One region of the Promicromonospora sp. NPDC090134 genome, then DNA from elsewhere that is predicted to be linked to it. Evidence: predicted binding sites of a transcription regulator. Region 1 holds the regulator's gene; the other holds the start of a gene.

Evidence for each region. Region 1 encodes LexA, which represses DNA repair genes until DNA is damaged. Its sites were predicted from a motif close to TCGAACANNTGTTCGA; they were not measured.
Region 2: ACIPN7_RS10410 (DUF222 domain-containing protein) is a predicted target of LexA. The motif match lies at 1,574-1,589, and genes of this name have one in related genera.

The regions. Positions count from the first base shown of each region.
Region 1 covers NZ_JBIVCZ010000002.1:47,826-51,188, reverse strand. Annotated here, with positions in the region: gene ACIPN7_RS06680 (ATP-dependent DNA helicase) at 1-25, shown strand, start outside; gene ACIPN7_RS06675 (L-lactate dehydrogenase) at 35-1,024, shown strand; gene lexA (transcriptional repressor LexA) at 1,098-1,913, opposite strand; gene ACIPN7_RS06665 (LysM peptidoglycan-binding domain-containing protein) at 2,105-2,599, shown strand; gene nrdR (transcriptional regulator NrdR) at 2,762-3,244, shown strand.
Region 2 covers NZ_JBIVCZ010000003.1:169,906-173,268, reverse strand. Annotated here, with positions in the region: gene ACIPN7_RS10410 (DUF222 domain-containing protein) at 37-1,506, opposite strand; gene ACIPN7_RS10405 (MMPL family transporter) at 1,797-3,363, opposite strand, start outside.

The sequences.
Region 1 (3,363 bases):
CGCGCTCGCCAGGCTCGACACATAGCCTGAGGGCATGGCAGCCCCCTCGGACGTCCCCGCCGCCCAGCCCGCCGGATCCCGCACCACCAAGATCGCCGTGGTGGGTGCGGGGGCCGTGGGGTCGACGCTCGCCTTCGCGGCGCTGACCCGCGGCTCCGCCCGCACCATCGCCCTGCTCGACATCGACCGGCAGAAGGTCGACGCCGAGGTGCTGGACCTGCAGCACGGGCTGATGTTCACGTCCCAGGCGCACGTGATCGGCTCGGACGATCCGGCGGTGTGCGAGGGGGCCGACGTCGTGGTGGTCACGGCGGGCGCCAAGCAGAAGCCCGGCCAGAGCCGCGTCGACCTCGCCGAGGCGACGATCGGTCTGATGCGCACCATCCTGCCGGGCCTGGTCGAGGTCGCACCCGACGCGACCTACCTCATGGTGACCAACCCCGTGGACGTGGTGACCTACGCGGCCCTCAAGATCTCGGGGCTGCCCCGCGAGCGGCTCTTCGGCAGCGGCACCGTGCTCGACTCGTCGCGGCTCCGCGTGGTGCTCGCGGAACGGTGCGGGGTGGCCGTCGGGAACGTGCACGCCTACATCGCCGGGGAGCACGGCGACTCGGAGATCGCGCTCTGGAGCTCCGCCTCGATCGGCGGCGTGCCGTTGCTCGACTGGGTGCCGGTCGGTGGCGCCGCGCCCCTGGACGCCGCGGTGCGCGCGGAGGTGCACCACGAGGTGGTCGACTCGGCCTACCGGATCATCGCGGGCAAGGGCGCCACCAACTACGCCGTGGGCCTGGCCGCGACCCGCATCATCGAGGCGGTGCTCAAGGACGAGCGCCGGATCATGCCGGTGTCCTCGCTGCTCGATGACTACCACGGCATCAGCGACGTCTGCCTGTCGGTGCCGTCCCTCGTGGACCGGCGAGGCGTCACGAGCACCGTGCAGGTACCCATGTCGGACGACGAGCTGGCCGGGCTGCGCGCATCGGCCGACAGCGTGCGTGCGGTGCAGCGGCGTTTCGGGTTCTAGGGGGTAGGCAACGCGACAGGCCCGACCACCGTGAGCCGGTGATCGGGCCTGTCGGGAACCCTGGTGCCTCGGGTCAGAGGCTGCGCAGCACCGCGACGACGCGGCCCAGGATCTGCGCCTCGTCACCCGGGATGGGCTCGTAGGCCGGGTTCTGCGGCAGCAGCAGCACGTGCCCGTCGGTCTGCTTGAACGTCTTGACCGTGGCCTCGCCGTCGATCATGGCGGCGACGATCTCGCCCTGCTCGGCCACGTTCTGGCGGCGCACCACGACCCAGTCCCCGTCGCAGATCGCGGCGTCGACCATCGAGTCGCCCGCGACCTTGAGGAGGAACAGCTCGCCGTCACCCACGAGCTGGCGGGGGAGCGGGAAGACGTCCTCGACGACCTGCTCGGCGAGGATCGGCCCACCGGCCGCGATGCGGCCGACGAGCGGCACGTACGACGGCGGCGGGGTGCTCGCGTCGTCCGGCACCGAACCGCCCCAGTGGACCTGGCCGCTACGCCGCGGCTCGGGCCAGTGGATCTCACCGCGCGTCGGCTTCTCGACCTGCTCGGCCAGGGGCTCGACGAGCTCCATGGCACGCGGCCGGTTGGGGTCGCGGCGCAGGAAGCCCTTCTTCTCCAGCATCTGGAGCTGGTGCTTGACGCTCGACGGGCTGGCCAGCCCGACGGCCTCGCCGATCTCGCGCATCGACGGCGGGTATCCGCGCGTCTCGAACGACTGCCGAATCGTGTCCAGCACAAGGCGCTGCCGCTCGGTGAGGCGGTCTGCCGGCGAGATCGCGTGCACGCCGGCGACCGCCCCGTCGCCCGGCGCGTCCAACGTGGCGACGCCCGAGAGTGCCGTGTCGACGGCTCTCGTGTCGCTGGTCCCGTCCCGTCCCGTCATGCCCGTGCCCCTCCCGTTCCGACAAATGTTCTCCTGTGCGCTGCCCACTCTAGATCACAAATGTGCTCGGCTCAAACGAATGTTCGAGCGTGTCTCGACTTCTACGGTGTCCCGTGCTACACAATGGTACGAGCGTTCGACGAACGTGTGTATGACGGACAAGAGTTCGAGTCACCTTTCGAGGAGGGGCCATGGGGGACGTGATCCCGCTGCGGCAGTACACCCCGGTGTACGGGCCGGCGTATGCGACGGTGCCCGGATCGAGCGCGGTCCGGGCGTATCGGCCGGGCCCGGCGCACACCCCGAGCCGGGCGTCGGCACCGCCCCGGCCGCGTCCGACCGCCTCCTCGTACGCGCCGCGCGGGCCGCGCACGTTCGCCGACCGGCTCGGGCTCGCGGGGCTGCGGCTCACCCGGCGCGGCCGGGTCGTGCTGGTGCTGCTGGCGATGCTCGTGGTCGCGCCGATGGCGACGTGGGGAGCGACCGCCGTGGCCAGCTCGCCGGGTGAGCCGACGGAGGTCCGCGTGCACGCGGTGCAGCCGGGGGAGACGCTCTGGGGCTTCGCCGAGCAGATCGCGGAGCCCGGGGAGGACGTCCGGCAGGCGGTCGCACGGCTGCAGGACCTCAACGAGATGACGTCGGGCACCGTGCGGGTCGGCGAGCTCCTCCTGCTCCCGAAGGAGTGACCGGAGGGCCCCCGAAAAGTGGCCGAACGCCCCGACGAAGTGGACGGAGGCCACGATTCGCCGTCAAATGTTGCGGCGATGTTGCATGGGGGTGGTTTGCCCGCTTACGGTCGGGGCGCGACCGGATGTCTCCGGTCCGTGGCCGACCACGCAGGAGTCAGCATGCACTGCCCGTTCTGTCGCCACGCCGACTCGCGCGTGGTGGACTCGCGGACCGCCGACGACGGCCTGTCGATCCGGCGCAGGCGGCAGTGCCCGAACTGCAACCGGCGGTTCACCACCGTCGAGACGGCCAGCCTGTCGGTGGTCAAGCGTTCCGGCGCCACCGAGCCGTTCAGCCGCGACAAGGTCGCCGCGGGCGTGCGCAAGGCCTGCCAGGGCCGCCCCGTCAGTGACGACGACCTGGCCATTCTGGCGCAGCGGGTCGAGGAGACCCTGCGGAGCAACGGCAGCGCCGAGATCGACGCGTACGAGGTGGGCCTCGCGATCCTCGGCCCCCTGCGCGAGCTCGACGAGGTGGCCTATCTCCGGTTCGCGAGCGTCTACCAGTCGTTCGACTCGCTCGAGGACTTCGAGAGCGCCATCACGTCCCTGCGCGCGGAGCGCGCCGAGCGCGCGGCGGAGCGCGCTGCGGCGCAGGCGTAGCGGCCGGACGGGCCGCGCGCCGGCGGGGACGAAAAGCGATTGGCACCCTGGCGCGCGGTGGTGCAGGCTGGGGCCGACGACGGACCCGATCGAGGGACCCCCGAAACAGGAGGAGGTGA
Region 2 (3,363 bases), on a different contig from region 1:
GTGCGTGGTGAACGGTGTGCCTTGGTGACTGCCTGGTCATGTGATGCTCGTGCGGGTGGGGTGTGTGACGTGCCCGTTCGGGTGCGTGAAGTGCCAGCCCTCGTCGTAGTGCATGGTGATGTCCTGCGTGTCGACGAGGTCGTGGTGGTGGTAGCAGAGCAGGGCGGCGTTGGTGGTGGAGGTCTCGCCGCCGTGTGCCCAGTGGCGTAGTGCGTGGTGGACCTCGCAGCGCGTGGGCGGTTGGTCGCACTGGCCGTAGACGCAGTGCTGGTCGCGGGCGATGACCGCCCGGCGCAGCTGCCCGGTGACCGTACGTTTGCTCCGGCCGACGTCCAGGATCTGTGAGTCGGATCCGAACACGATGCGGGTGACCTCGCTGTCACAGGCGATGCGGCGCAGGAGCGAGGTCGGCACCGGGGTGCTCGTCTCGGTGAAGACGGCAGGACGCTTGATGCGAGGAACGCCGTCCGGGCCGATCGAGCTCGTCGGTCCGGTCGGGACGCTCGTGCCCGGGTGCTCCGCGTCGCTCCGGGCGGCGCTCCTGGCGGCGAGGGCCTGGAGCTCGGTCCAGGACACGGTCACGCTCAGGTGCGGGCGGACGGATGCGCCGGTACCGGTGCGGCCGGTGTCGAGCACGACGCGGCTCAGGTCGGCGAGGGCCTGGGCCCGGCGCTGACCGGGCGTGCGGTCATCGCCGGTGGCCGGTGCGCCCATGATCGAGCCGATCGCCGTGGTCAGCGTCTGGCCGTGCTCCTCGGTGAGGAACCCGCTCAGGTGGTAGCCGCCCAGCGTGGGTGCGACGTCGAGGTACTCGCGCTGCCTGGCCTTCGTGTATCCGCGCTCGTCGGCGTCGGGGTCCGCGTGGCGGGCGAAGTAGCGCACCAGACCGCGGAACCGGTCGGGCCCGTTCTGGGTCGACCAGTCGAGCAGCTGCTCCTCCCACGTAGGCTCGGCTGAAGTCGTCGGTGTCCCCGTCGTCGGCTCGTCGGGCACAGGTCCAGCGGGTGCGTCCTCAGCGGGACCCGGGTCAGGGGCGGAGCCGGCCTGGTCGATGGTGGGCACGTCGACCGCCGGGGCGGCCAGGGCCTCGGTGCGGGTGGCGCTGGTGGTGGTGACGTCGACCAGGACCCGGATCTTGTCGATACCCACGTGACCCGCCAGGCCTGCCGACAGGGTGGCGGGCAGGTGGTCGCGCAGGGCCCTGGCGGTGCGGACGTCGCGTCGGGCGGTCACCGTCTGGACGTCCTCGGCGCGAGCCAGCCAGACGGCGAAGGTGCGTGCGCCCGTCTGGGCCCAGAGCCCGGCGGCCTCGATCCGGGGCAGGATCGACCAGCGCACGGCATCCATGCGCGCGCCGGCCACGCGCAGGCGGGCGGACGCCGACACCAGACCCGAGGTCGTCATGGGCTCGTGCGGTGGTGCGGTGAGCTCGTCCAGCAGCGCGTCGAGGTCGGTCAGGACGTCCTCCAGGGCACGCGGAGTGCCTCCACGCTCTTCTCCTGCCATGGTTCACACCACCTCTCGTGCGCGATCTCGAACGCCAGGTTCGCCCTACGGCGTTGTTGCGAGTCTATCGAACGAATGTGCTGTGGGTTGGGCAGAAAAAAGATCTGTGGATAACTCTTCCGTCCCGCGAAGCCTCCGCCTCACGGCGACGTCCTCCCGGAATCCGTGGCGAAAAGGAAAGGGCCGGCCGGCCCCTCAGGACCGGCCGACCCGTCAGCCACCTACCGAATACCCCCTATCGAATACCCCCTAGCGAGCTCCACGCACCGAGTTCCTTCGACCGAGCCTCGCTACTTCTCACCACGCCCCAGCTTGGACGGCCACCAGATCTTCCGGCCGATGTCGTACGTGAGCGCCGGGACCAGCAGCGAGCGGACGGCGAACGTGTCGAGCAGCACGCCGAACGCGACGATGAAGGCGAGCTGGACCAGGAACAGCACCGGGATCACGGCGAGCGCCGTGAACGTCGCGGCGAGCACCAGGCCCGCCGACGTGATGATGCCGCCCGTCAGCCGCAGCCCGCGCAACACGCCCTCGCGGGTGCCGTGCACGAGCGACTCCTCTCGGACCCGGGTCATCAGGAAGATGTTGTAGTCGATCCCGAGCGCCACCAGGAACACGAACCCGAACAGCGGGACCGCCGGGTCGGCGCCCGGGAAGCCCAGCACGTCGTTGAAGACCAGCGCGGAGACGCCCATGGCGGTCCCGAACGACAGCACTGTGGTCAGGATGAGCAGCACGGGGGCGAGCACCGCGCGCAGCAGCAGCATGAGGATGACCAGGATCACCACGAGCACGATCGGCACGATGACCGTGCGGTCGCGGATCGACGCCTCGTTCGTGTCCAGGTCCGTCGCGGACTCGCCGCCGACCAGGGCCGCGGGCAGCTCGTCGGCGTAGGCGGCGCGCAGGTCGCGCACGGTCTGCTCCGCGGCCAGCGAGTCCGCGGCGTCGCCGAGCGTGCCCTGGAGCAGCACCGCGCCGTCGGACACCACGGGTTCCGGGGCCGGCGAACCGGGCGGGCCGAAGGGCTGCACGCCGTCCTTGGTCACCGGCGCGGTCGAGCTCGCGGTGTCGGCCGTGATCGCGACGTCCTCGATTCCGTCGTCCGCCAACAGGACGTCGGCCGCGCGCTGCAGGTCCTCCTGCGGCGCGATCACGTAGACCGGGCTGCCCGACCCGGCCGGGAAGTGCTCGGCGAGCCGCTCCTGCCCGTCGCGTGCCTCGGAGGAGCCCAGGACGAGCTCCGACTGCGGCACGCCCGAGGCCTGGAGCTGGGTGATCCCCAGGCAACCGAGAGCGAGCACCGCCGCCGTCGTGATCCAGATGGTGCGCGGCCTGGAGCGGATCGCGCGCGAGACCCGTCCCCACAGCCCGACCTCCTCGGCGCCGGACTCCGCCGCGGAGGGGTCGTAGACGGGGCGCCGCGGCCAGAACGCCGCCCGGCCGAACGCCAGCAGCAGGGCCGGGAGCAGCGTCAGCGCGGCGAGCATCGAGAAGGCGATGCCGACGGCGGCGACCGGTCCCAGCGTGCTGTTGGACCGCAGCTCGCTGAACACCAGGCAGAGCAGGCCGGCGATGACGGTGCCGCCCGAGGCCAGGATCGGCTCGACCGAGCCGCGCAGCGCGCGCAGCGTCGCGGTCCACCTGTCCGGGGTGTGCAGCAGCTCCTCGCGGAACCGCGCCACGTACAGCAGCGCGTAGTCCGTGGCCGCGCCGATCACGAGGATGAACAGGATGCCCTGGGTCTGCCCGCTGAGCAGCAGCACGCCGGAGTTCGCCAGGTGCCACACCGTGAGCAGCGCGATGCACAGCGCGAACATGCTGGTGGCGAGCACCGCCAGGGGCAGCAGCAGC